2 regions of the Nonomuraea sp. NPDC003727 genome follow, and region 2 is predicted to be linked to the other one. Evidence: riboswitches for the same ligand, from Rfam matches in the RefSeq annotation. Region 2 holds a riboswitch; the other holds the start of a gene.
What was found. Region 2 has a riboswitch for glycine ahead of gcvT (glycine cleavage system aminomethyltransferase GcvT). Riboswitches for the same ligand answer to the same signal wherever they lie in the genome.

Region 1 (11,698 bases), on a different contig from region 2:
TGCTTCCTGTGGTCAACCGCCCGATCATGGAACACGTCCTCCGGCTGCTCCGCAAACACGGACTGACCGAGACCGTCGTCACGGTCCAGTTCCTGGCGGCGCTCGTGCGCAGCTACTTCGGCGACGGCGACGAACTGGGCATGCGCCTGCACTACGCCACCGAAGACCTGCCACTCGGTACGGCCGGCAGCGTCAAGAACGCCGCCGACAAACTGCGCGACGATCGTTTCATGGTCATTTCCGGCGATGCCCTGACCGATATCGATTTATCGGCCATGATCCGGTTTCACCGGGAGAATTCGGCTCTTGTCACCATCGGTCTGACGCGCGTTCCCAACCCGCTCGAGTTCGGGATCATCATCGTCGACGACCAGGGCAGGGTGCAGCGCTTTCTCGAGAAGCCCACCTGGGGCCAGGTTTTCTCCGACACGGTCAACACCGGCATCTACGTCATGGAGCCAGAAATCCTCGACGAGGTCCCCGCGGGGGAGGCCGTCGACTGGTCCTCCGACGTCTTCCCGCGCCTGCTCGAACGCGGCGCCCCGATCTACGGCTACGTCTCCGACTGCTACTGGGAGGACGTCGGCACCAACGACAGCTACCTCAAGGCCCAGGCCGACGCGCTGTCCGGACGGGTCAAGCTCGACATCGGCGGTTTCGAGATGTCGCCGGGCGTCTGGGTGGGCGAGGGCGCCGAGGTGGACCCCGAGGCCGTCCTGAAGGGCCCGCTGCTCATCGGCGACTACGTCAAGATCGAGGCCGGGGCCGAGCTGCGCGAGTACACCGTGCTCGGCAGCAACGCCGTCGTGCGCGAAGGGGCCTTCCTGCACCGCGCGGTCGTCCACGACAACGTCTACATCGGCCCCGGCGCGCACCTGCGCGGCTGCGTCATCGGCAAGAACACCGACCTGATGACCGGCGCCCGCATCGCCGAGAACGCCGTCGTCGGCGACGAGTGCGTCATCGAGGCCGAGGCCTACGTCTCCAGCGGCGTCAAGGTCTATCCCTTCAAGACCGTCGAGGCCGGCGCGGTCGTCAACACCAGCGTCATCTGGGAGTCGCGCGGCCAGCGCAGCCTGTTCGGCCCGCGCGGCGTCAGCGGCCTGGTCAACGTCGAGATCACCCCCGAGCTCTGCGTACGGCTGGCCAGCGCCTACGCCACCACCCTGAAGAAGGGCGACCAGGTCATCACCTCGCGCGACTCCTCCCGCGCGGCCAGGGCGCTCAAGCGCGCGGTGATCAGCGCGCTGACCGCGAGCGCCATCGACGTGCTCGACCTGGAGGCCATGCCGCTGCCCGTGGCCCGCTTCCACACCTCCCGCAGGCCCGCCGGCGGCGGGATCGCGCTGCGCACCACCTCGGGCGACCCGCAGAGCGTCGACATCGTCTTCATGGACTCCCACGGCGCCGATCTCACCCCCGCCGCCCAGCGCAAGCTGGAGCGCGTCTTCTCGCGCCAGGAGTTCCGCCGGGCCTTCCCCGGCGAGATCGCCGAGCTGAGCTTCCCCGCCAGGGCGGTGGAGGACTACGCGCAGGAACTGCTGCGCTGCGTCGACATGACCGGCGTGGACGGCATGAAGGTGGTCGTCGACTGCGCGGGCGGCACCTCCTCGGTGGTCCTGCCCACCCTGCTCGGCCGCCTCGGCGTCGAGGTGCTGACCGTCAACGCCAGGCTCGACTCCGCCTCGCCCACCGAGACGCTCGCCGAGCGCCGCCGGGACCTGCAGCGCCTGTCGGAGCTCGTCGGCTCCTCCCGGGCCGCCTTCGGCGTCCGCTTCGACCCGGTCGGCGAGCGCATCGCCCTGGTCGACGAGATGGGCCAGCTCATCAGCGAGGAGCGCGCGCTGCTGGTGGTGCTCGACCTGGTCGCCGCCGAGCGCCGCCGCGGCAGGGTGGCGCTGCCCGTCACCACGACCAGGGTGGCCGAGCAGGTGTGCCGCTTCCACGGCGTCCAGGTCGAGTGGACCTCGACCTCGCTCGACGCGCTCACCTCCGCCGCCGCCAAGCCGTACATGATCTTCGCGGGGGACGGCAGGGGCGGTTTCATCGTGCCGGAGTTCGGGGCCACGGTGGACGGCCTGGCGGCCTTCCTGCGCCTGCTCGGCCTGGTGGCCCGCACCCGCCTGACGCTCAGCCAGATCGACGCGCGCATCCCCGAGGCCAAGCTGCTCAAGCGGACCGTCCCGACGCCGTGGGCCACCAAGGGTGCGGTGATGCGCTCGGTCATCGAGGCCGCCGAGGGTTTCGACATCGACACCACCGACGGCGTGCGGGTGGTCGGCGACGACGGGCGCTGGGCGCTGATCCTGCCCGCCGCCAGCGAACCCGCCACCGACCTGTGGGCCGAGGCGCATGATTTCGACACAGCGGAGGCATTTCTCGACAGATGGGCGCGCGTCGTCGAGCAGGCGGCGGGAACGTGACAACACAACTGGCGCGGCGGCATGGACCTTGAGGGCGGCTCGGCGGTAACTTTGTCACCGTCCGAACCCGTCGTGCGGCGTCTCGCCTTGACCTTTGCTCGTGATCAGCGTAAGTTGCGGCATTCGCAAACGTGAACTAAGCGAGAGGCGTGGGGCGCCCTGATCAACCGTCGCCGCGTTCTCGCGGTAGGAGGCCGAGCCGATCGATGCCGTACGTCTACTGTACGCAGTGCGGTCATGCCAACCCCGAGGATGCCCGCTTCTGCTCCCGGTGTGGGTCGCCGCTGACCAGACACGAGGTCTCAGGGGACACCACCTCGACGATCTCCGTCGCGGGAATCGAGGCGTATGAGGCGGAGACGGCCGACGCCCTGCTGGCCGAGCGGGCCGCCGTCGAGCAGCTGCCGCCCGGCGCGGCGCTGCTGGTGGTCACCCGTGGTCCCAACGCCGGCAGCCGCTTCCGGCTCGACCGCGACCTGACCACGACGGGCCGGCATCCCGAGAGCGACATCTTCCTCGACGACATCACGGTCTCGCGGCGTCACGTGGAGTTCTACCGCCATCCCGGCGGCGCCTTCACCGTCCGCGACGTCGGCAGCCTCAACGGCACCTACGTCAACAGGGAGCGCATCGAGGAGGTGCCCCTCCACAGCGGCGACGAGGTGCAGATCGGTAAGTTCCGCCTCGTCTTCCTCACGCGGGGCGCATGAGCTCCCAGGCGGCGCGTTCGCACATGAGCATCGGGGAGGTGCTCGCCCTTCTGCAGGGCGAGTTCCCCGACGTCACCGTCTCCAAGATCCGTTTCCTGGAGAGCGAGGGGCTGATCGAGCCCGAGCGCAGCCCCTCGGGCTATCGCAAGTTCACCTACATGCACGTGGAGCAGCTGCGCTTCATCCTCACCGAGCAGCGCGACCACTACCTGCCGCTGCGGGTCATCAAGGACAGGATGGCCGACGAGCTCGGCCGTCCCCGGGCGCTGCCCGAGACCAAGGAGGTCCGGTTCAGCCGCGCCGAGCTGCTGGAGGCCAGCGGGCTCGACGACGAGACCCTCACCGAGCTGGAGGACTACGGCCTGCTCGCGCCGGTCGCCCGGCGCTACGACGAGGACGCGGTCAAGGTGGCGCGCAGCGTCGGCGCCCTGGCCCGGTACGGCCTGCACGCCCGGCACCTGCGCGCGGTCAGGGCCGCCGCCGAGCGCGAGGCCGGTCTGGTGGAGCAGGCCGTCGCCCCCATCCTCAAGCGGCGCGCTCCGGGCGCCATCGGCGAGGCCGACGAGACGGCCAGGCAGCTGTCCGGCCAGTTGCTCGAGCTGCACGCCGCTCTGTTGCGCACCGCCGTCCGCTCGGCCCTGGGCGGCTGACCCGCAGGGCGGCATCCCGAAAAAACCGGAAATTCCGCTCGCCCGCTGCCGTCGGGGATGCGGGCGCCCGCCGAGGCGGCCCGGGAGCCCGGTAGGTTGGCGGGAAGCCTCGGGGGCAGGGGATATTACCTACCCAGTGGGTGTTACGTTGAAGTGCGGTAGATGCGGCCCATGGATCGTGAATTCGGAGCAGCCCGTGTTGCAGATGGAGGTAGTGGGCGTTCGCGTTGAAATGCCCACAAATCAGCCGATCGTTCTGCTCAAGGAGGCGCAGGGTGAGAGGTTTCTCCCGATCTGGATAGGAATGACCGAAGCCACGGCCATCGCGCTCGCCCAGGCGGAGGAACCGCCGCCCAGGCCCTTGACCCACGACCTGTTCAGGGACGTGCTGAGCGCGTTGGGCGTCGGCCTGCGTGCGGTCAACATCGTCGCTCTGCGTGACGGGATCTTCTTCGCCGATCTGGTCTTCTCCAACGGCGTGGAGGTCAGCGCGCGCCCCTCCGACTCCATCGCCCTCGCGCTGCGCACCGGTGCGCGGATCTTCGCCAGCGAGGAGGTCGTGCAGGAGGCCGGAGTGATCATCCCCGATGACCAGGAGGATGAGGTGGAGAAGTTCAGGGAGTTCCTTGACACCATCACGCCCGAGGACTTCGGACGCGCGGGGTAGGACTCCCTTCGTGAAGGCTCGTACCCTTGGTCGCCACCTGGGGTACGCATTTCACTGCATTTACGCTTCGCGACGCGCCGAGCCGGATCGTTGACTGCGGATGGTCACGGTCCTACGGTGCAAGTGAAACCTGTGGTTGTCATTTACGAACCCCCAGATCAGACCACGGGATGAGAGAAAGCCGGAGGTCCGCGTGGCGGTCAGCAGCGGCGAGGGAAAGACGGCCGGCCAGGAAGATCCGGTGCGGCGCGAAACCGCGCGCCAGCGTGCCGGTGAGCAGGGCCTGCTCTTCGACGAGCAGCCCACGACGCTGCCTGCCGACATCGGCTATCGCGGCCCCACGGCCTGCGCGGCGGCCGGCATCACCTACAGGCAACTGGACTACTGGGCGCGCACGGGCCTGGTCGAGCCGACGATAAGAGCCGCGCACGGATCCGGCTCGCAGCGGCTCTACAGCTTCCGCGACATCCTGGTGCTCAAGGTCGTCAAGCGGCTGCTCGACACCGGCGTGTCGCTCCAGCAGATCCGCACCGCCGTACAGCACCTGAGAGATCGGGGCGTCGGCGACCTGAGCAGGATCACGCTCATGAGCGACGGCGTCAGCGTCTACGAGTGCACCTCGGCCGACGAGGTCATCGACCTGCTGCAAGGCGGTCAGGGAGTGTTCGGTATCGCGCTGGGCAGGGTCTGGCGCGAAGTCGAGGGATCGCTCGCGGAGCTGCCGGGGGAACGAGCGGCGGTCGAGGACACCGTCCCGGCCGACCATCCCACTGACGAACTCGCCCAGCGCCGCAGAGCCCGGCGAATGGGCTGATTCCCGGACACTGGTAGCCTAGGGCTGGAGCCGACGACCCCGAGCGGGAGAGTCCCCGGGCCACCGGGGCGCCGAAGGAGCAACCCTCCCCGGAATCTCTCAGGCACCCAGTACCGCTCGGACGAGGCCACTCTGGAAAGCAGGCACGCCCGCCAGGCGCGTCTCACCGACGGTGCAAGCCCGCGACCCCGCGGGCGAACCTCTCAGGTTGATGACAGAGGGGGAGACCCGGCAGACGCCCGTGCTCTCCACCAGCCTTGGGAGGCAGTTTCCATGACCGAGCCCCTCAGCGACCTCGCTGCACCGCCGTTCGCGACCCGCCACATCGGTCCCTCGGACGGCGAGCAGGCCAAGATGCTGGAGGCGGTCGGCTTCGAGTCGGTCGCCGACCTGGTAGCGGTGGCCGTACCCGAGGCCATCAGGGCCAAGGACCAGCTGAAGCTGCCCGTCGCGGCGGGCGAGAGCGAAGTGATCGCCGAACTGCGGGCGCTGGCCGGCCGCAACCAGGTGCTCACCTCCATGATCGGCCTGGGCTACTACGACACCGTCACCCCCGCGGTGATCAGGCGCAACCTGCTGGAGAACCCGGGCTGGTACACCGCCTACACGCCCTACCAGCCGGAGATCTCCCAGGGCCGCCTGGAGGCGCTGCTCAACTTCCAGACCGTCGTCTCCGACCTGACCGGTCTCGACGTGGCCGGTGCCTCCCTGCTGGACGAGGCCACCGCCGCCGCCGAGGCGATGACGCTGGCGCGCCGCGCGGGCAGGTCCAAGAGCAACGTCTTCGTCGTCGACGCCGACGCGCTGCCCCAGACCAAGGCCGTACTGGCCACCCGGGCCGAGCCGCTGGGCATCGAGCTGGTCGTCGACTCCCTCGACGGTGAGCTGCCCGAGTGCTTCGGCGTGCTCGTGCAGTACCCGGGCGCCTCCGGCCGCCTGCGCGACTTCCGCGCCCTGGCCGAGACCGCCCACGCGGGCGGCGCGCTGGTCGTGGCCGCGGCCGACCTGCTGTCGCTGACGCTGGTCGCGGCCCCCGGCGAGCTCGGCGCCGACATCGCCATCGGCTCCTCGCAGCGCTTCGGCGTGCCGTTCGGCTTCGGCGGCCCGCACGCCGCCTACATGTCGGTCCGCGAGGGCCTGCAGCGCCAGATGCCGGGCCGGCTCGTCGGCGTGTCGGTGGACGCCGACGGCGACCCCGCCTACCGCCTGGCCCTGCAGACCCGCGAGCAGCACATCCGCCGCGAGAAGGCCACCAGCAACATCTGCACCGCCCAGGTGCTGCTGGCCGTCATCGCCGGCATGTACGCCGTCTACCACGGCCCCGAGGGGCTGCGCCGCATCGCCCAGCGCACCCACCGCATGGCCGTCACGCTCGCCGCGGCCCTGCGCGCCGGGCGTGTCGAGATCGTCCACGACGGTTTCTTCGACACCGTGCTTGCCCGCGTGCCCGGCAAGGCGGCCCAGGTGGTCGCCGCGGCCGCCGAGCGCGGCGTCAACCTCTGGCAGGCCGACGCCGACCACGTCTCGGTCGCCTGCGACGAGAAGACCACCCTGGCCCACCTGGAGCAGGTCGCCGCCGCCTTCGGCGTGAGCGTCTCGCTGACCGACCTGGCCGCCGAGGACGCCCTGCCCGAGGGCCTGGCCAGGGAGAGCGACTACCTCACCCACCCGGTCTTCCACAGCCACCACTCCGAGACCTCGATGCTGCGCTACCTGCGCCGGCTCCAGGACAAGGACATCGCCCTCGACCGGTCGATGATCCCGCTCGGCTCCTGCACGATGAAGCTCAACGCCACCACCGAGATGGAGCCGATCACCTGGCCCGAGTTCGCGGGCATCCACCCCTACGCGCCGCTCTCCCAGGCCGGCGGCTACGTCGAGCTGGTCGAGACGCTGGAGGCCTGGCTGGCCGAGGTGACCGGCTACGACGCCGTCTCCATCCAGCCGAACGCCGGCTCGCAGGGCGAGTTCGCCGGGCTGCTGGCCATCCGCGCCTACCACCGCGCCAACGGCGACGCGCACCGCGACGTCTGCCTCATCCCCTCCTCCGCGCACGGCACCAACGCCGCCAGCGCGGTCATGGCGGGCATGCGCGTGGTGGTCGTGGCCTGCGACGACAACGGCAACGTCGACCTGGCCGACCTCGAAGCCAAGATCGACAAGCACGCCGAGTCGCTGGCCGCGATCATGGTGACCTACCCGTCCACGCACGGCGTCTACGAGGAGACGATCACCGAGGTCTGCGCCAAGGTCCACGCCGCCGGCGGCCAGGTCTACGTCGACGGGGCCAACCTCAACGCCCTCGTCGGCCTGGCCAAGCCGGGCGAGTTCGGTGCCGACGTCTCCCACCTCAACCTGCACAAGACCTTCTGCATCCCGCACGGCGGCGGCGGCCCCGGCGTCGGTCCGGTGGCCGTGCGCGGTCACCTGGCCGCCTACCTGCCGGGCCACCCGCTGCGCGACGGCTCGCCGGTCGGCCCGGTCTCGGCCGCGCCGTACGGCTCGGCCGGCATCCTGCCGATCTCGTGGGCCTACGTCAGGCTGATGGGCGGCGAGGGCCTCAAGGCCGCGACCGAGCAGGCCATCCTGTCGGCCAACTACCTCGCCCGCCGCCTGGCCCCGCACTACCCTGTCCTCTACACCGGACGCGGCGGCCTGGTCGCCCACGAGTGCATCATCGACCTGCGCCAGATCACCAAGGAGACCGGCGTCACGGTCGACGACGTGGCCAAGCGCCTCATCGACTACGGCTTCCACGCCCCGACGATGTCCTTCCCCGTCGCCGGCACGCTGATGATCGAGCCGACCGAGAGCGAGGACCTGGCCGAGCTCGACAGGTTCGTCGAGGCGATGGCCGCCATCCGCGGCGAGATCGCCAAGGTGGCCGACGGCACCTACGACAAGACCGACAACCCGCTGCGCAACGCCCCGCACACCGCCGAGTCGCTGGTGGCCGACGAGTGGCCGCACCCGTACACCAGGACCGAGGCCGCCTACCCCGTCCAGGGGCTGCGCGACGGGAAGTACTTCTCGCCCGTCCGCAGGATCGACCAGGCCTACGGCGACCGCAACCTGGTCTGCGCCTGCCCGCCCCTGTCGGCGTACGAGGACTGAGCGGAACCGAACGGGCGGCCTCCCCTGCGAGGGGGGCCGCCCGTTCGGCATCTCAGGTGGGGACGTAGCCAACACCCGTGCACAGGATGGTCATGTCGGGCGACGCGGCGGCCGGAAATCGTTAGGCTCGACGTTGATCGTCATCGGTTGATCCCCACCGGTCTCCAAGGAGCCTTGTTGACGTCCCCCGAGCTCGACACCCCGCTGACCACCGGCCCGCTCGACCGTGCCCGCCGCCTCGCCGAGAGCGGCGACCTCGAGGGCGCGGCGGCGATCTTCGCCGAGCTGGCCGCCGACCCCGAGGGACGCGACCGGGCCCAGGCGGCCGTGGGCCTGGCCGTGGTGCTGGAGGAGCGGGGCGACGTCGCGGGCGCCAGAGCGGCGGCGCGGGCCGCGCTGGCCACCGGCCACCCCGAGTACGCGGCCCAGGCCGCCTGCCACCTCGCGCGCGGCTTCGAACGCGAGGGGAACGCCGAGCAGGCCAGAGGAGCCTGGCAGGCCGTGATCGGCATGGGGACGGCCGCCTACCTGCCGCTGGCGCACCTGGCGCTGGCCCACCTGGCCGCCGGCGAGGAGGAGGCCGAACGCGAGCTGCGGGCGGCCATCGCCGTCGGCGACCCCGAGCTGAGCCCCCGCGCCGCCCAGGAGCTCGCCGAACTGCTGCTGGACACCGGAGAGCCGGGCGAGGCCGCCACGGTGCTGGTCGAGGCCCTGCCGCTGGCCGAAGGCGCCCACGAGGCGCGGCTGCGGGTGCTGCTCGGCATCGCCCATCTCGAGCTGGCGTGCGCGGAGTTCGCCGGCGCCGTCGAGGCGGGGCAGGAAGCCGGGCAGGAGGCGGGGCACGAGGCGGAGACGAGCGCGCTGGCGATCGAGCTGCTCGCCCGCACCCTGCCCCTGCGCGGGAGGGGCGAGGCCGCTGACGAGGTCTGGCAGTACGGCCTGTCGCACGCCGACGAGGAACTGGCCGCGCAGGTAAGGCTCCGCTTCGACAGGGACGCGCTCAGCCCCGGCGCGTGAGCACGGCCCCAAGCGCCGGGCGCGGGCCCGGACGCGGGCGCGGGCGCCGGGTACACCGGGCACGGGGCGTGGGTGGCGGCGCGGGGCACCGGGCACGGGGCGTGGGCGGGGCGCGGGGCACCGGGCACCGGGCGCGAGGCGTGGGCGGGGCGCGGGCGCGGGGCACGGGGTGTGGGCGGAGGCGCCGCGCCGGGTGTGGACACCGGACACGGGCGCCGGACGTGGGCCGGTGCGAGGCGGGGGGCACCCCTGCGGCTACCGTTGGAGGGTGGAGATCACGACGCCGCGGGGGGCGGCACTGGTCGACGTCGACGAGGTGGAACGGCCCAGGTTCCTGCTGGTGCTCACTCATGGCTCGGCCGGCGGCGTGGACGCGCCGGACCTGCTGGCCGTACGGGACGCCGCCATGGACAGGGGGGCCACGGTGGCCAGGGTGACCCAGCCGTTCAGGCGGGCGGGTGCCAGGGCGCCGGGCTCGCCCGCGCGGCAGGACGAGGCGTGGCTGGCCGTCATCACGGAGCTGACCGGGCGCTATCCGGGGCTTCCGCTCGTGCAGGGCGGCAGGAGCAACGGCGCCAGGGTCGCGTGCCGTACGGCGAAGGCGGCGGGTGCGGACGCCGTGGTGGCGCTGGCCTTCCCCCTGCATCCGCCGGGGAAGCCGGAACGCTCCCGCGCCGACGAGCTGCGCGGTGCGGGGGTCGACGTGCTGGTGGTGAACGGGGACAGGGACCCCTTCGGGGTGCCCGACGCCGCCGACGCCGCACGTCTGGTTGTGCTGCCGGGCGAAGGGCACGACCTCAAGAAGGATCCCGCGAAGGTCGGCGAGGTGGTCGCCGACTGGCTCGCGGCGCGGTACTGACTGTCAGGCGGCGCCGACCAGCGGCAGCGGCCGGTGCGGGGCGATGACGTCGCCGCTGGGCAGGAGCTCCCCGGTGTCCTCGAAGAGGACCACACCGTTGCACAGAAGGCTCCATCCCTGCTCGGGATGCGACGCGAGGGTGCGTGCGGCCTCGCGGTCGGGCGCCTCAGCAGACGGACAGGCCGGGTCGTGCGGGCACATCGGCGTGCCTCCGATATCTCTTGACTGGGCTCCCTCGCTGGAAGCGGCGGGGGAGCGGCTCGGGCTGTTTCGTATTCTGCGCCAAGTGTGCGGCGTGCGTCACACTTTCCGACATAGCCCGTTAGGACGATTCAAGGAGGATCCCCGGGTGGTTCAGACCATGTGACCTACGACACAGCGTGCCTCACCTACGATAACGGGCCGGCTTCGACACGCTGACGGGCCGGTAAACCCTCTGTTACGCGGCCAGACCGCGCAGCATGGCCTCCAGGCCGCGCTCGAAGTCGGCGTCGGCGCGCTCGTCGTGGCGCACCCAGGTGTCGCGTTCCGGGTCGGCCCATCCCGACTGCTGCACCTCCACCGCGACGCTGCCGAACACGAAGGCGCGCATCGTGCGGACGGCCTCGGCGGCGTCGGTCAGCCCCGCCTCCGTCAGCTGCTCGACCTGCTCCACGATGGCGATCGCCGTAGCCCCTTTGGGGGGTTTGGTCAGGGCCAGCGCGAGCACGCCCGGGTGCTCCCTGAGCGCCGCCCGCTGCGCCCTGCACCACTGCCTGGCCGTCTCCTGCCAGCTGGGGGCCGGATCGACCTGGATGGCGGTCACGTGCTCGGCCAGCGCGTCCATCAGCGCCTCCTTGCCCCGCGGCAGGTGATGGTAGATGGCCATGGCCTCCACCTGGAGGGCGTCGCCGAGCCTGCGCATGGTCAGCCTGCGCAGGCCCTGGCCGTCGGCGATGTGCAGGGCCGCGTCGATGATGCGCTCGCGGGACAGGGGCACGGGTGGTCGCTTGGCCGGCATGGAGATCATCTTGCCATACTTTGTAAAGGCGGTCACGCGTCCGCCGCACCCCGGCGTGCCGCCCGACCTGTGGCCAGAGGGACGGCGACGGCCCACCCGAGTGGGTGTTCGGGGCCGGAACCGCGTACGCTACCGCTCGTAACGACTGAAAGGGAGCTGTCCGATGGCGTTTTTCCGTCCGCGTGTGAGCCGTGAGGCCGAGGTGCGCTTCCACGCCGACCAGGAGATCTCCAAGAGCTTCCCCGCCCTGATCGAGAAGGCCAGGCAGGCCGAGGCCGTCGTCCACGAGCTGCGCACGGCCGCGGCGCCCGAGGTCGAGCTGCACGCGGCGGGGCTGCTGCTCGACAAGGCGCTCACCGACGCCCTGCGCGCCGCCGAGGCCGGTCAGCGCGCCATGTTCGGCGTGAAGGCCTACGACGACCGCATCGCCCGGCGCAAGGCCAA
Region 2 (14,730 bases):
AGCTTGAAGGACTGCTTGGCGCCCTTGCGGTCGAGCGCCGTGACCGTGTCGCCGACCTTGAACCCCTGCTTGCGCGCGGTGTTCTCGTCGACGACCGCCTGGTCGGCGCCAGCGGGGGCGGTGCCGTCCGTGATCGTGGTCCGGTCGGTGACCGAGATCGCGGTGGTCGGCAGGTCCCCGATCGTCTTGCCGTTCCTGCCCAGCAGCGGGGCGTTGCCGCGCACCTGGCCCTGGGCGTCGGTCACGCCGTCCAGGTCGCGCAGCCGGTCGAGGAGCGGCCCGGGGAGCGACTTCTCCGGCTTCGGCAGGACGGCGACCGCCACCTTCTCGGCGTCCGACGTCACCTTCTGCGCGAACCCGGCCTCGATGGTGTCGGTGAGAACGAACGTGCCCGCGATGAAGCCCACGCCCAGGGTGATCGCCAGCGAGGTGAGCAGCAGGCGCAGCCTGTGCGCCCGCAGGCTTGCGAGGGTCGTCTTGATCACTTGGCTTCCAGCCTCATCAGCGTGTCGAGAACCGACTGGGGCGTGGGCTGGGCCAGTTCGCTGACCAGCTGGCCGTCGCGCAGGAAGACGACACGGTCGGCGTAGGAGGCGGCGACGGGGTCGTGGGTGACCATCACGATGGTCTGGTTGAGCTCGCGGACACTGGTGCGCAGGAACGACAGCACCTCGGCGCCGCTGCGCGAGTCGAGGTTGCCCGTCGGCTCGTCGGCGAAGATCACCTGCGGTTTGCTGATCAGTGCCCTCGCGACGGCGACGCGCTGCTGCTGGCCGCCGGACAGCTCGGTCGGCCGGTGGCCGAGCCTGTCCTTCAGGCCGACGGTCTCGATGACCCGGTCGAACAGCACGGTGTCGGCCTGGCGTCCGGCGATCTCCAGCGGCAGCCGGATGTTCTCCTCGGCGGTCAGCGTCGGCAGCAGGTTGAACGCCTGGAAGATGAAGCCGATCCGGTCCCTGCGCAGCAGGGTGAGCTGCTTGTCGCCGAGCCCGGTCAGCTCGACGTCACCGATGTGGACGTGGCCGCCGGTGACCGTGTCGAGCCCGGCCAGGCAGTGCATCAACGTCGACTTGCCCGAGCCCGACGGGCCCATGATCGCGGTGAAGGCGCCGGTGGCGAAGGAGACGTCCACGCCGCGCAGCGCGTGGACCCGCGTGTCGCCCTCCCCGTAGGTCTTGGTCAGTCCGGTGGCCACCACGGCGGGCCGTAGAGATATCTGTGTCGCTGTCACGCACAAGACGCTATGGGCGGAACAACCGCATTCCCTGGGACCCGAGGAGGGACTTCCCGTCACACCTGAGATGACCCGTATCAGCCTTTCGGCCGATCCGGGATGCGCGGTGCGAGCCGGTCGGGGCTCCGCTCCGGCGACCGGTCGGACGGCACGATCAGCCCCGCCTCGTAGGCGTAGACCACGACCTGCGCCCGGTCGCGCACCCCCAGCTTGGCCAGCACCCTGCCCAGGTGCGTCTTCACCGTCGCCTCCGCCAGCGCCAGCCGCTCGGCGATCTCGGTGTTGGACAGGCCGCGCGCCACCAGCATCATGACCTCGTGCTCCCTGGCCGTCAGCAGGCTGCCGTCGGGCAGCCGCTCGGCGGTCAGCTGCCCGGCGAACCTGTCGAGCAGCCGGCGGGTGGCGCTGGGCGCCATCACCGCGTCGCCGTTGTGCACCGAGCGGATCGCGCTGACCAGGTCGGACGGCGGCACGTCCTTCAGCAGGAAGCCGGAGGCGCCCGCCTTGATCGCCGAGTAGGCGTACTCGTCCAGGTCGAACGTGGTCAGGATGAGCACCTTCGGGCCGTCGATCAGCCTGGTCGCCTCGACGCCGTCCATCCTCGGCATGCGCACGTCCATGAGGACGACGTCGACCTGGACCTCCTTCAGCAGCTCCAGCGCCGAGACGCCGTCGCCGGCCTCGGCCACCACCTCGATATCGGGCTGGGCGCCGAGCACCATCCGGAAACCGGCGCGCAGCAGCTCCTGGTCGTCGACCAGCATGACCCGGATCATGCGGCCACCGGCAGCCTGGCCAGCACCTCGAAGCCGCCGCCCGGCCGGGGGGCGGCCTGGACGGCTCCGCCGTACATGGAGACCCGCTCCCGCATGCCGAGCAGGCCGTGGCCGCCCACGCCGCGTGGAGCGGCGGCGCCCCTGCCGTTGTCGGTGATACGGACCACGAGTTCGCCCCTGCCGTACTCCATCTCCACCGTGGCCCTCGCGCCGGGTCCGCCGTGCTTGAGGGTGTTGGTCAGCGCCTCCTGGACCAGCCGGTAGATCGCCAGCTGCTCGCCCTCCGGCAGGTCCTGCGGGGTGCCGCTCACGCGCAGGTCCACCGGCAGGCCGGAGCCGCGCACCAGCTCCTCCAGCTGGGCCAGACCGGGCTGCGGGGTGTAGTCGGCGGCCTCGCCCGCCGGGTCGGCGGCGTTCTCGCGCAGCACGCCCACCAGGCGCCGCATCTCCGCCAGCGCCTCGCGACCGGTCTTCGAGATCGCGTGGACGGCCTGCCTGGCCTGCTCGGGATCGGTGTCGATGGCGTAGCTCGCCCCGTCGGCCTGCACGATGATCACGCTGACGTTGTGCGCGACCACGTCGTGCAGTTCCCTGGCGATCCTGGCCCGCTCGGCCGCCGCCGCCATCCTGGCCTGCTGGTCGCGTTCGCGTTCGGCCCGCTCGGCCCGCTCCTCCAGACCCTCCAGGTAGCGGCGGCGCGTGTTGGCGTAGATGCCGGTCAGCCAGATCATGACCACGAAGAACGAGCAGCTCAGGAACATGCCGAGGCTGACGGTGTCCCACTGGGACAGGGCCAGGAAGATGCCGAGCTCGGAGACCAGGCCCGCCGCCAGCGCCCACTTGAACGTGCACTGGCTGGCCATGGCGTACATCGCGACCAGCACCGCGCTGTTGGCGGGGAAGGCTGGGACCTCGGTCAGCCACTGCGCGAAGCTGATCAGCGCGACGAGGGCGAACACGGTGCGGGGATGGCTGTTGCGCCAGAACAGCGGCACCACGAGCGTCGCCGTCAGGACCAGGTAACCCACCAGGTCGATCGGTGGACGGACCGTGGGCTGGGTGTAGGAGACCGCCAGGGCGGCGCACAGCGCGATGAGGGGGGTGACCCACAGGACGTCCGTGAGCATGCGGCGATGCTGCGACCAGGCTCGAATCTTGCCGAACACTCCATCACTGTACGTATCGCCACGGGGCCGCCCTTCCGTCTGGAGTCGGAGGCTGATGTACGACCCTGGTCGCATGCCGGATTTACGCGGTATTTATGGGGCATCCGGCATTGTCATCGGTGGGAGCGCCCTCTGGGCGAGTAAAGGGAGATCGTGATGGCGGATCATGATCGCGCCGCAGGGCCGCGCGGTGAAGAGGAAGCACCGCGCGGCCCGGACCCCGAGAGCGCCCCACCACCCGCTTCCGGCGCGTCGCAGGCAGGACCACCGCCTCCGCCGTCCCCGCCGCCTCCGCCGCGGGAGACCTTCGCCGGGTTCGTCCGGCAGAAGCACGCCCAGATCATCGGCGCCGGGCTCATCGGCCTGTTGGCCGGCGGCGTTCTCGGCGGCGCCGCCGTGGCGATCCTGTTCCGCGTCGCCGACCACGGCGACCGTCCCCGGACGGCCCGCTGGGAAGACCATGGCAGGCACCGCTTCGGCGGGCCCGAAAGCTACCGGTTGGACGGCCCGGAAGGGCACCGCTTAGGCGGCCCCGAGGTGTATCGCTGGGGTGGCCCCGAAGGGTACCGGGGGGAGCCGCCCGCCGAGTGCTGGTTCACCCCGCGCGGCCGGACCTGCACCTACCCGTACGCCCGCCCGCCGCTGCCGTCGCCCATGCCGACCACCTCCGTCACCGTGGTGCCGCCGCCGACCGTTGTGCCCACGGTCAAGCCCACGCCTACCGGCTGACCGGCTACCCGCACGCCCCGAGCGTTGTGCCCACGGTCAAGCTCACGCCTACCGGCTGACCGGCTACCCGCACGCCCCGAGCGGACGGCCCTTCGCGTCGAGGTCGACGCCGATGGGCGCGTCCTCGCCCGGGACGCGCGCCTCGACCCTGGTCGACCCGACCCACCGGAGGTCCTCCCTCTCGAGATCGAGGTCGGGACAGGACAGCGACCACTCGCGGCTGAGCAGGCCGGCGTCCTCGCGGATGCTGAGCGTCATCGTGGTCTCGAAGATGCCGTGCTGCTCCCGCACGATCAGGATGAGCGGGCCCGGCCCCTTCACCGCGGCCACCTCGACGGAGTCGAAGATCGACCAGCGCAGCCCGTAGGCCGACCAGCCGAGCATCCCGGCGATCGTCGCGATCACGACGACTGCCCTGGCCCACGGTGTCGGCCTGACCAGCTCGCGCACGCCCAGCCCGCCGAGGACCAGGGCGGTCAGGCCGAACAGCAGCGGGTGGTCGAGCGTGTCGTTGAGCAGGACGAGCTCGGTGGTGACGGTCCTGGTGACGACGACCGTGGCGGCCAGGACGAAGGCGGGGGCCAGGTACAGGAGCGCCAGGAGGGGCCTTCGGGGCATATGGGGGATTATGCCGGTTCTTCTGCTGGAGTACGCGGGATGGGCGGGCGGTCACCGGCTACCCCGGTGGCCGCCCGCCCGCTTGCCGTACAGCCACCGGCTACCCGGTCGCCGCCGGCCCGCTTGCCGTACGGACGCGCTCGCCTAGGAACGGATCAGACGGGCTGCCAGAGAGCCGGCACGTTGGGCGGCTCCCAGCCCGGCAGCGAGGTGTGGGCGATCCGGCAGCGGTACCGGACGCCCTGGTAGCTGACCACGTCACCCACCGCGTACGGCGTCCACGCCGCCCACGTGGTCTCCCCGCCGCCGCCGACCGTCAGCGTGAAGCGGGCCGAGTGGTCGGCGGCGGTGCCGTCGGCGTTGACGGTGATCGGGTACGCCCCCGGCGCCGTACCCGAGGCCGTGGCGATCGTCAGCGTCGCCGTCTGGCCCGAGGTGATGGTCCGCGGGTCGACGGTGACGGTGACCCCGCTGGGCACGTCGGCCGCCGACAGCGTGACGCTCTGCGGATTGCCCGAGGTGACCTGGGTGGACAGCGTGGCCGTGGCCGTCTGCCCCGGCTGCACGGTGGCCGACGACGGGTTCAGCGTCACCGTGTAGTCGTCGGCCGCGCCGCCGCCGACGGCCAGCTTCCACAGCACGTAGGCCGCGGCGTCGGCGTTGCGGTCGAGCGCCGTGGTGCTGACGTTGGCCGGGTAGGTGTCGCACGCGGAGTGGTAGCAGCGGTCGAACGCCTGCCCGGCGGTGCCGCCCCACTTGGCCGCCTGGGCCGTCGTCTTGACCGCCTCGGCGCCGGTGAAGACCCCGCCGACCCTGACGCCCGCGTCCTTGAACGGGGCGTGGTCGCTGCGCCCGTCGCCCGCGGTCTCGATCTCGGTCTGGACGCCGATGCCCGCGTAGTAGTCGTTGAACAGCCGCTGCAGCTGCGCGTCGTCGTCGTAGACGAAGTAGCCCGGGTTGGGCGAGCCGGTCATGTCGAAGTTCAGGTAGGCCTCGATGCCGGACACGCCGCTGGTCTGCACGTAGTACTGCGAGCCGCGCAGCCCCAGCTCCTCGGCGCCCCACCAGGCGAAGCGCACGTGCTTGGTCAGGGTGGGGTTACGGCCGGCCAGCGTGAGGGCCAGCTCCAGCAGCGAGGAGGAGCCGGTGCCGTTGTCGTTGACGCCGGGCCCCGCGGAGACGCTGTCGAGGTGGCTGCCCAGCATGACCACCTGGCCGGCCGGGCCGCCGGGCCAGTCGGCGATCAGGTTCTGGTGGGTCCTGCCGCCGTAGGTGAAGTTCTGCACCTGGGTGGCGTATCCGGCCGCGTCGAGCTTGCCCCTGATGTAGGTGAGCGCCGAGGTGTAGCCGGTGCTCGGCGAGGGGCGCGGGCCGATGCTCTGCAGCTGGCTCAGGTGCGCGGTGAGGTTGGCCACCGGGATGTCGGGCGTGCCGGGGCCGGGCGGCGTGCCGACGGTCAGCGTGAAGGCCGCCTGCCTGTCGACGTCCGTGCCGTCGGCCATGACGGTGACGGAGTGGGCGCCGACCGGGGTGCCCGACGAGGTGGACAGGGTCAGCGTGGAGGTCTGCCCCGCCGTGATGGTGGCGGGGGAGAAGGCCGCCGTCACGCCGGACGGCAGCGTGCCGGTGCCCAGGGTGATCGACTGGGCGGTGCCGATCGCGGTCGTCCGCACGGTCGTGGTCGCCTGCTGGCCCGGCTGGACCGTGCGCGAGGCGGGGTCGAGCGCCACGGTGAAGTCGCTGCCCTGCTGGCAGGTCGGCTCGCCCGCCTGCGCCGGCACGCTGACGCCGGACCAGGCCTCCTTGACGACGTTGAACTCCACACAGCTGCCCGGGTACAGGGTCTTGGCCGCGTTGAGCGTGGCGACGCGGGCCTTGGCGTGGGTCCACGGGAGCGTCTTGGTGTTCAGCGCGCTCATGAAGATCTCACCGGCCTTGCGGATGCCGATACCGGTGATCGCCGGGCCGTTGTCGCACCGCGAGCTGGCCGGCTTGCCCTGCGGGTTGGTGCCCTCCGCCACCAGGTAGAACCAGTGGTTCTGCGGCCCCGCGCCCGCGTGCACCTCGGGGGCGGGCAGCCGGAAGCAGTTGGGGTCGCCGAGCGCCGACGGGTTGTACATGTTGCGGATCGGCCCCGAGCCGCTCAGGTTGACCTCCTCGCCCACCAGGTAGTCGGGCGGGTCGAGGGTGGCGGGCTCGTTGACGTAGTGCTCGGTCAGCGCGCCGAAGATGTCGCCGGTCGACTCGTTCAGGCCGCCCGTCTCGTTGCCGCTGCCGGGGCCGCCGGGGGTGGTGTGGAAGATGCCGTGGCCGTACTCGTGGCCGACCACGTCCATCGCGGTGAGCTGCTGCGTGCCCGCGGAGTTGCGGCCGAAGCTGGTGTAGGAGCCCGTCCAGTAGGCGTTCACCTCGGCCAGGCCGACTCGCGCGGGGAAGCCGCCGCCGCGGCCGTCGATGCCGTCGCGGCTGAGCCAGTCGCGCAGCATGTCCCATTCCTTCTGGACCGCGAACAGCGTGTCGACGCAAGCGGTCTCCAGGTTGGTGCCGGTGCCGTTGCCCCAGGTGTCGTCGGTGCCGGTGTAGGCCTGGCCGTTCTGGCCGCCGCACTGGAGGCCGCGCCGGGTCGGGTCGACCATCGAGTACGACGGCGAGGTGGCGATCTGGACGGGGTTGCCGTTGTAGTAGCTGTTGCCGGTGCCCGCGCGCACCTCGTCCCACTCGTCGACGATCTGGCCGGACGACGCGTCGACGTAGACGTGCAGCTTGCTGGGCGCCTTGGCGGTCTTCCCCTCGACGACCACCTCCCAGGCCAGCCGGGGCCGCTCGCCGGCGGCGTGGATCGCGAGGGTGGGGGTGCCGACGCCGGAGACCGTGGGCACCCGCTTGCGGGCGGCGAGCGCGGCCTGCTCGGCGGTCACGGTGGGGGTGGCGGGAGCGGCCGCTTCGGCGCGCTGGCCCGTGGTCACCTGGTGGACGACCTGGCCCGATTCGTCGGTGACGATGACGACGTCGCCGCCGTAGACGGGCAGGCCCGCGTGCGTGCGGGCGTAGGTCAGGTACTGCTGTCCGCGCACGCCGCCGACCGAGGAGACGAGCGCGAACTCGTCGTCGGCGGTGGCGAACAGGGCCTCGGAGTGGGCCAGGAGGGCGCTCTGGGCGGCCGACGCGGCGGTGCGGCGTTCGGCGGGGGTGGGCGGGTCCGCCGCCGCGGTCGTGGTCACGACCAGTGCCAGCGCGAGCATGGCGGCAGCACCCAGCCGGAGGGTGGGTTTCACTCTCGTGCTCCTTGGGGGTGTCGGGCGAGGAGTCGTCCCAAGTTGACCGCGAGAGTAAAAGGCTTAGTAAGCCAACATTTTCCTATAATTTGACGTTATATGCGGCCGTGGCGCTTCAGCCAGGCCTGATACACGGGCGCCCGCCGGGCCTCGCTCCAGTACGTCTTGGTCACCGTCTGCACCAGATCGCCGGCCAGCGCCGCCAGCGGGCCCTTCTCGTGCCACCCGAGCAGGTGGCGGAAGCGCAGCGGGGCACCGCGCAGCGGCCTGATCACGATGCCGTCCCTGGCGGGCGCGGTGGCCTGGAACAGCCCGACGCACCTGCCCTCGCCGATCAGGTCGAGCGCCACCTCCAGGTTCACCGCGAAGGTGACGCGCTGCGTGAAGCCGTGCTCGGCGCAGGTCGCCGCCATGTGCTCGCGCGGCCCCGACTCCAGTAGCGACGGCTGCGCCCAGTCCTCCTGCGCGAGGTCGCCCAGCTCCACCTCCTCCGCGCCCGCGAGAGGATGCCGGGAGGACAGGCCGACGAACAGCGGCTCGGTGGCGATCACCGCGTAGCGGGTGCCCCGCGGCGGGACGAGCTCGTGTCCCGGGTAGTCGTCGAGCGTGGCCAGCTCGATCCGCTCGCTCTCGAGCAGTCCCGGCAACGGGTCCAGGGTGGCCTCGGTGCGCAGGCTGATCTCCGCTCCCGGAAGCAGCCCGTCCAGGCTGCGCGCCAGGTAGATGGCCAGCCGGGTCGGGGCGCACCCCACCCTGATGCGCAGCGGGCCGCCCGGCGGCGAGGCGTAGCGGGCGGCGTCACGCTGGAGCTCGTCGAAGGCCGGGAGCAGGGACCGTGACCGCGTCAGCAACCACTCGCCCCGCGGGGTCGGCCGGACGCCGTCGTGCGAGCGGTCGAACAGCGGCCCGCCCACCATCCGCTCGATCCTGCGCAGCTGGGCGGCGATGCCGGGTTGCGACATGCCCATGGTCGCGGCGGCCTTCGAGATGCTTCCCGTGTCCGCGATGGCGCACAGCACCCTCAGGTGACGAACCTCAAGGTCCACACCGCGAGCTTAAAAGTAAAGAAGCTTTCCAGTAAGGCCCAATCGGGTCAGCGGCGGACGTGGACGCGGACGATCGCGCCCATGTCGTCGACACCCACGTCGCGGCGCACCCTGCCGACGACCTCGCGGTTCAGCTTGGTCACCACGGCGCCCACGTCGGCGAGGGCGGGGCAGGTCACCGCGATCCGCAGCCGGTCCTGGCCCACGACCCGCACCGCCGTACGGCTGATGCCGTCCACGTCCTTCAGGCCCACGCACAGCAGCGCCGTCCCCGTGCCCGAGCGGTTGCCGAGCCTGCCCCAGCCGAGCGCGATGAGCAGCCACCGCAAGGCCAGCAGGGCGGCGAAGACCAGCACGAGCGCGAGCAGCCACGAGACCCACGCATGCGCGGCGACGTAGCCGGCGACGTCGTCCTCCAGGACCCTGGCGTTCCTGCGGGTCCCGAGCTCGCCTCCACCCCGCAGGTAGGCGTAGCCGCCCAGGCCGAGCAGGACACCACCGACGACACCGAGCCCGATCCTGTTGCCGCCGTACTGCCGCATCACAGCCCCTTCCGGCGCAGCCGTACCACGACCTCGCCCGCGCACATCGCGCCGAGCCCGTTCAGCCGCTCGCCGACGGCGGCCCCGGTCCTGCGCAGCATCTCGCCCGTGCGCTCGGCGTCGGAGACGACCGTGACCTCGATCTGCCGGCGGCGCAGCCGTACCCGCACGCTGCGCACCCCGTCGACGTCCTCGGCGACGGCCCTGAGCGTCCTGCGCAGGCCCGACCTGGTGATGCCCATGACGATCCGCGGGTCGGCGGTCTCCAGCGGCACCAGCCTGGACCGGCCCGGCACCAGGGCGAGCCCCAGCAGCACCAGGCCGGTGCCGGCCACGCCGACCGCGCCCAGCATCAGCTCCGGGTCCGACCATGCGGTGCGGGCGGCCAGGGCGAGCACCTGGTCGACGGGCAGCAGGCCGAGCCCGCCGCCCAACAGCCCGGCGAGGACCTCGGCGGCGAGCAGCGTCAGCCCGGCCGACGTCGTGAAGGCCACCGCGACACCGGCGGGGGTTCGTGCCGGTCTGAGCACCCTGGACGCCCTGCGGCGGGGCGTCTCGTGCTCGCTCGGAGCGGCTCCACCAGGCAGGCGGTCCTGGAGTGTTGTCATCACACCGACAGAGGTACAGGGGGCCGCCGCGCCACAAAGCCCTTCCCCGCCGCCGGTTTGCCGGATCTTTGCCGGCGAACATCGGTATTACCCTGCTTCTATGGACGACCGCCAGCGCTACGACAGGGCCACCGCCGCGTTCGAGCCGCCCTTCGCCATCCTCGATCTGGAGGCGTTGCGGGCCAACGCGGCGGGCCTGGTCCGCAGAGCCGGCGGCAAGCCGATCAGGGTGGCGAGCAAGTCGGTCCGCTCGCGTCCCGTCCTCGAACGCATCCTCGCCATGGACGGCTTCAGCGGCGTCATGGCCTTCACCCTGCCCGAGGCGCTGTGGCTGGTCGAGCAGGGGTTCAGCGACGTGCTGGTCGCCTATCCCACCGCCGACAGGACGGCGCTGGCGGCGCTGGCCGCCACCGAGCGGGCCGTGAGGGAGATCACGCTCATGGTCGACTCCGCCGAGCACCTCGACTTCATCGAGTCGGCGGTGCCGGCAGGCGGCCCGGTCCTGCGGCTCTGCCTCGACATCGACGCCGGATACGTCGCCCTCGGCGGGCGCTTCCGCGCCGGCGCCCTGCGCTCCCCGGTCCGCGAACCCGCCCACGCCGCCGACCTGGCCGCCGAGATCGCCAAGCGGCCGGCCTTCCGCCTGGTCGGCCTCATGGCCTACGAGGCACAGATCGCGGGCGTCGGCGACGACCCGCCCGGCAACGCGGCCTTCGCCCGCGCCATCAGGCTGATGCAGGCCCGCTCGGCCCGCGAGCTGATCGTACGGCGCGGCCGCATCGTCAACGCCGTCAGGCAGGTCGCCGACCTCGAGTTCGTCAACGGCGGCGGCACCGGCAGCGTCGACCGCACGGTCAGGGAGAAGGCCGTCACCGAGTGCGCGGCCGGCTCGGGCTTCTTCCACCCCAGGCTCTTCGACTTCTACCGGGGCTTCAGCGGCCGTCCCGCCGCGCTGTTCGCCCTTCCGGTCGTCCGGCGTCCAGGGCTCGGCGTGGTGACCGTGCTCGGCGGCGGCTACCTGGCCTCAGGGGCGCCGGGGCCGTCGCGGCTGCCCCAGCCGTACCTGCCGCCGGGGCTGCGCTACTCCTCCGACGAGGGCGCGGGCGAGGTGCAGACCCCGCTGCTCGGCCAGCCCGCCGAGGACCTGCGCGTCGGCGACAGGGTGTGGTTCCGCCACGCCAAGTCGGGCGAGCTGTGCGAGCGGTTCGCGAGCCTGCTGCTGGTCGAGGGCGACAAGGTCGTCGAGGAGGTCCCGACCTACCGGGGTGAGGGCAGGACCTTCCTCTGACCCGCCACCCTCTGACCCGCACCCTCCGGCTCGGCGCCCGCGAGGCTCGGCGTCCGCGAGGGTGCGTGGCGCCCGTCCTTCGGCCCCTCGCGGGGCGCCCGGCGGGCCGGTGACGCCTGCCCGTCAGCGCCTGCGGCGCCGGCGCCACAGGACGATCGCCGCGCCCACGACCAGCACCGCGCCCACGGCGATCAGCGCCGAGCCGACAGGCCGCTCGTCCTCCCACAGGTCCCCGGCGTCGTCGTCGTAGCGCACCGGCCGCGGCGTCACCCCCACGAGATCGCCGACCGACGCCACGAAGTGCTCGGCCCTCGACTTGACCTCGTCCATGCTGCGCTGGGCCACCCGCTTGGGGCTCACCCGGTCGGCGATGGCGTCAACGGTCCGCGCGAGCTCGGCGCGCGTCCGGGTGATCCTGCGCTCCAGCTCTTCAGGGTCGGTCTCGGCCATGGCTCTCCTTTCTCAGGGTGATCAGTCTGTCAGGTCGCGCCGCCGTACCGCACGGCGGGCGAAACGTGTCCCTTCGATTGGGGTTAGGTTGAGCCCGTGACCGAAACCAAGCTCCAGCCAGGAGACGCCGCTCCGGACTTCACGCTCCCCGCGGCCGACGGCGGCGCCGTCTCCCTCGACGCCTACCGCGGCAAGCGCGTCATCCTGTACTTCTACCCCGCCGCCATGACGCCCGGATGCACCAAGCAGGCGTGCGACTTCCGCGACAACCTCGGTCAGCTGACCGACGAGGGTTTCGTCGTTCTCGGCGTCTCCAAGGACAAGACCGACAAGCTGGTGAAGTTCGTCGAGCGCGACGCGCTGACCTTCCCGCTGCTGTCCGACGTCGACCTGGAGATCCACAAGGCCTACGGCGCGTACGGCGCCAAGAAGCTGTACGGCAAGGAGGTCGTCGGCGTGATCCGCTCGACCTTCGTCATCGGCCCCGACGGGAAGATCGAGCAGGCGCTCTACAACGTGAAGGCGACGGGCCACGTGGCCGGCCTGAAGAAGAAGCTCGGCCTGGTCTGAGGTTTGCGATCAAGTCCGCGGGCTTGATCGCAAACGAGTATCTCGGCCCCGGCCCGGGCGCTAAGCTGATGGCGGTTGCGCGGGCGTGGCGAAATCGGCATACGCGGCAGGTTTAGGTCCTGTTGGTGGTGACACTGTGGGGGTTCGAGTCCCCCCGCCCGCACCTTTCCCTTGATGGCCGGATCCGTACTAGTCTTGCCTACGGACACCGATGAACCCACGCGGGAGAGCGTCCTGGCACCCGGCCAGGACCCCTGAAGGAGCAAGCACTCCCCGCGAACCTCTCAAGGCAAAGGACCGCGCGGGCAAGGTGACCTCTGGAAAGCAGGCCTGCGGGGCCTCGCCGAAGGTGAAAGTCCGGCAAAACCGGGTGAAGCTCTCAGGCACCGATGACAGAGGGGGAGGATCCTGGCATCCAACCCATCCTGAGGTGCGAACAATGTCCCGACCGACACCGCTACGAGACGTACACGAGAGCCTCGGCGCGACGCTGACCGACTTCGCCGGCTGGTTGATGCCGCTGCGCTACGGGAGCGAGTCCGCCGAGCACAAGGCCGTACGCGAGCGGGCCGGGCTGTTCGACCTGTCCCACATGGGGGAGATCTTCGTGACCGGCCCGCAGGCCGGCGAGGCGCTCGACTACGCGCTGGTCGGCCACCTGTCCGTGCTCGCGCCCGGCCGCGCCCGCTACACGATGATCGTCAACGAGCAGGGCGGGGTCCTCGACGACCTCATCGTCTACCGCCTGGCCGACGACGAGTACATGGTCGTCGCCAACGCCTCCAACTACCCCATGGTCGCCGAGCGCCTCACCGAGCGCGCCGAGGGCTTCGACGCGGTCGTCGACGACCGCTCCGACCAGTACGCGCTCATCGCGATCCAGGGCCCGCGCGCCCAGGAGATCCTCGCCACGCTCACCGACGCCGACCTCGCGGGCCTGAAGTACTACGCCGGCCTGCCCGGCACGGTCGCCGGCGCCGAGGCGCTCATCGCCCGCACCGGCTACACCGGCGAGGACGGCTTCGAACTCTTCGTCGCCAACGCCGACGCCGTCGCGCTGTGGCACGCGCTGGCCAAGGCGGGCGAGCCGTACGAGATCATGCCCGCCGGCCTGTCCAGCCGTGACACGCTCCGCCTCGAGGCCGGCATGCCGCTGTACGGCAACGAGCTCGGCGTCTCGCTCACGCCCTTCGACGCCGGCCTCGGCCGCGTGGTGAAGTTCGACAAGCCCGGCGACTTCGTCGGCAGGGCCGCGCTCGAACAGGTCAAGGACGTCCCGCCGCGCCGCCGCCTCGTCGGCCTGGTCGCGACGGGTCGCAGGGTCCCTCGCCATGGGTTCCCTGTCACCAGTGACGGGGCCGTCGTGGGCGAGGTGACCAGCGGCGCGCCGTCGCAGACCCTCGGCAAGCCCATCGCGATGGCGTACGTGGACACTGGGATAGAAGAAGGTCTGGCCGTTGACATCCGGGGCAGCCAAGAGGGCGTGGACCTGGTTGAGCTGCCTTTCTACAGGAGGAACAAGTGAGCAGCATTCCCGACGATCTGAGCTACACCAAGGAGCACGAGTGGGTCGCCGGACTCGACGACGGCCTGACCCTGACGGTGGGCATCACGGCCTATGCCGCCGAGGCGCTGGGCGACGTGGTCTATGTGCAGCTGCCCGAGGTCGGTGCGACGTTCGAGGCCGGTGACTCGATCGGCGAGGTCGAGTCGACCAAGTCCGTGAGCGAGATCTACGCCCCTGTCTCCGGCGAGGTCGTCGAGGTCAACCAGGCCGTCGTGGACAAGCCCGACCTGGTCAACAGCGAGCCGTACGGCGAGGGCTGGATGTTCAGGGTGCGCGTGTCCGGCGACCCCGAGGACCTGCTGAGCGCGGAGGAGTACACCGCGCTCACGTCAGGCGACAACTGACACACCCGCCGGGGTCCGTCCGGGCCCCGGCATTCACCCCCCGAGAGTTGGGATGCATCAATGGCGATCAGCGTCTTCGACCTCTTCAAGATCGGTATCGGGCCGTCGAGCTCGCACACCGGCGGGCCGATGGCGGCCGCGCACCGCTTCGCCCGGGGGCTGCGCGCCGACGGGCTGCTGGAGCGGGTGGAGCGGGTGCGGGTGGTGCTGTACGGCTCGCTCGGGCTGACCGGTAAGGGGCACGGCAGCGACAAGGCGGTGCTGCTGGGGCTGTCGGGGGACAAGCCGGAGCTGGTCGATGTCGACCGGGTCGACGAGCGGCTGGCCGAGATGCGCGCCTCGGGGCGGATCCGGGTGTTCGGCGAGCGGGAGATCCCGTTCGTGGTGGGCGAGGACCTGGTGTTCGAGCGGAAGATCTCGTTGCCGGAGCATCCGAACGGGATGCGGTTCACCGCGTTGGACGGCACCGGGCAGGTGGTGCGGGAGAAGGTGTACTTCTCGGTGGGCGGCGGGTTCG

Region 1: it holds a riboswitch for glycine, as region 2 does, so the genes downstream of both, gcvP (aminomethyl-transferring glycine dehydrogenase) here and gcvT (glycine cleavage system aminomethyltransferase GcvT) in region 2, are expected to answer to the same signal.

The regions. Positions count from the first base shown of each region.
Region 1 covers NZ_JBSFNE010000011.1:65,387-77,084, reverse strand. The annotation lists gene ACWDLG_RS27455 (sugar phosphate nucleotidyltransferase) at 1-2,423, shown strand, start outside; gene ACWDLG_RS27450 (FHA domain-containing protein) at 2,630-3,133, shown strand; gene ftsR (transcriptional regulator FtsR) at 3,157-3,783, shown strand; gene ACWDLG_RS27440 (bifunctional nuclease family protein) at 3,980-4,450, shown strand; gene ACWDLG_RS27435 (MerR family transcriptional regulator) at 4,644-5,264, shown strand; glycine riboswitch at 5,299-5,390, shown strand; gene gcvP (aminomethyl-transferring glycine dehydrogenase) at 5,538-8,378, shown strand; gene ACWDLG_RS27425 (hypothetical protein) at 8,556-9,395, shown strand; gene ACWDLG_RS27420 (alpha/beta hydrolase family protein) at 9,664-10,254, shown strand; gene ACWDLG_RS27415 (DUF5999 family protein) at 10,258-10,455, opposite strand; gene ACWDLG_RS27410 (TetR/AcrR family transcriptional regulator C-terminal domain-containing protein) at 10,694-11,254, opposite strand; gene ACWDLG_RS27405 (hypothetical protein) at 11,439-11,698, shown strand, end outside.
Region 2 covers NZ_JBSFNE010000013.1:52-14,781, reverse strand. The annotation lists gene ACWDLG_RS30525 (ABC transporter permease) at 1-485, opposite strand, end outside; gene ACWDLG_RS30520 (ABC transporter ATP-binding protein) at 482-1,231, opposite strand; gene ACWDLG_RS30515 (response regulator) at 1,312-2,010, opposite strand; gene ACWDLG_RS30510 (sensor histidine kinase) at 2,007-3,251, opposite strand; gene ACWDLG_RS30505 (hypothetical protein) at 3,333-3,905, shown strand; gene ACWDLG_RS30500 (hypothetical protein) at 3,969-4,523, opposite strand; gene ACWDLG_RS30495 (M28 family peptidase) at 4,679-7,798, opposite strand; gene ACWDLG_RS30490 (LysR family transcriptional regulator) at 7,894-8,844, opposite strand; gene ACWDLG_RS30485 (hypothetical protein) at 8,892-9,386, opposite strand; gene ACWDLG_RS30480 (DUF6286 domain-containing protein) at 9,386-9,994, opposite strand; gene ACWDLG_RS30475 (amino acid deaminase/aldolase) at 10,095-11,282, shown strand; gene ACWDLG_RS30470 (DUF3618 domain-containing protein) at 11,406-11,732, opposite strand; gene bcp (thioredoxin-dependent thiol peroxidase) at 11,829-12,302, shown strand; tRNA gene ACWDLG_RS30460 (tRNA-Leu) at 12,382-12,465, shown strand; glycine riboswitch at 12,515-12,612, shown strand; glycine riboswitch at 12,613-12,708, shown strand; gene gcvT (glycine cleavage system aminomethyltransferase GcvT) at 12,742-13,827, shown strand; gene gcvH (glycine cleavage system protein GcvH) at 13,824-14,213, shown strand; partial or broken gene ACWDLG_RS30445 (serine dehydratase beta chain) at 14,274-14,730, shown strand, end outside.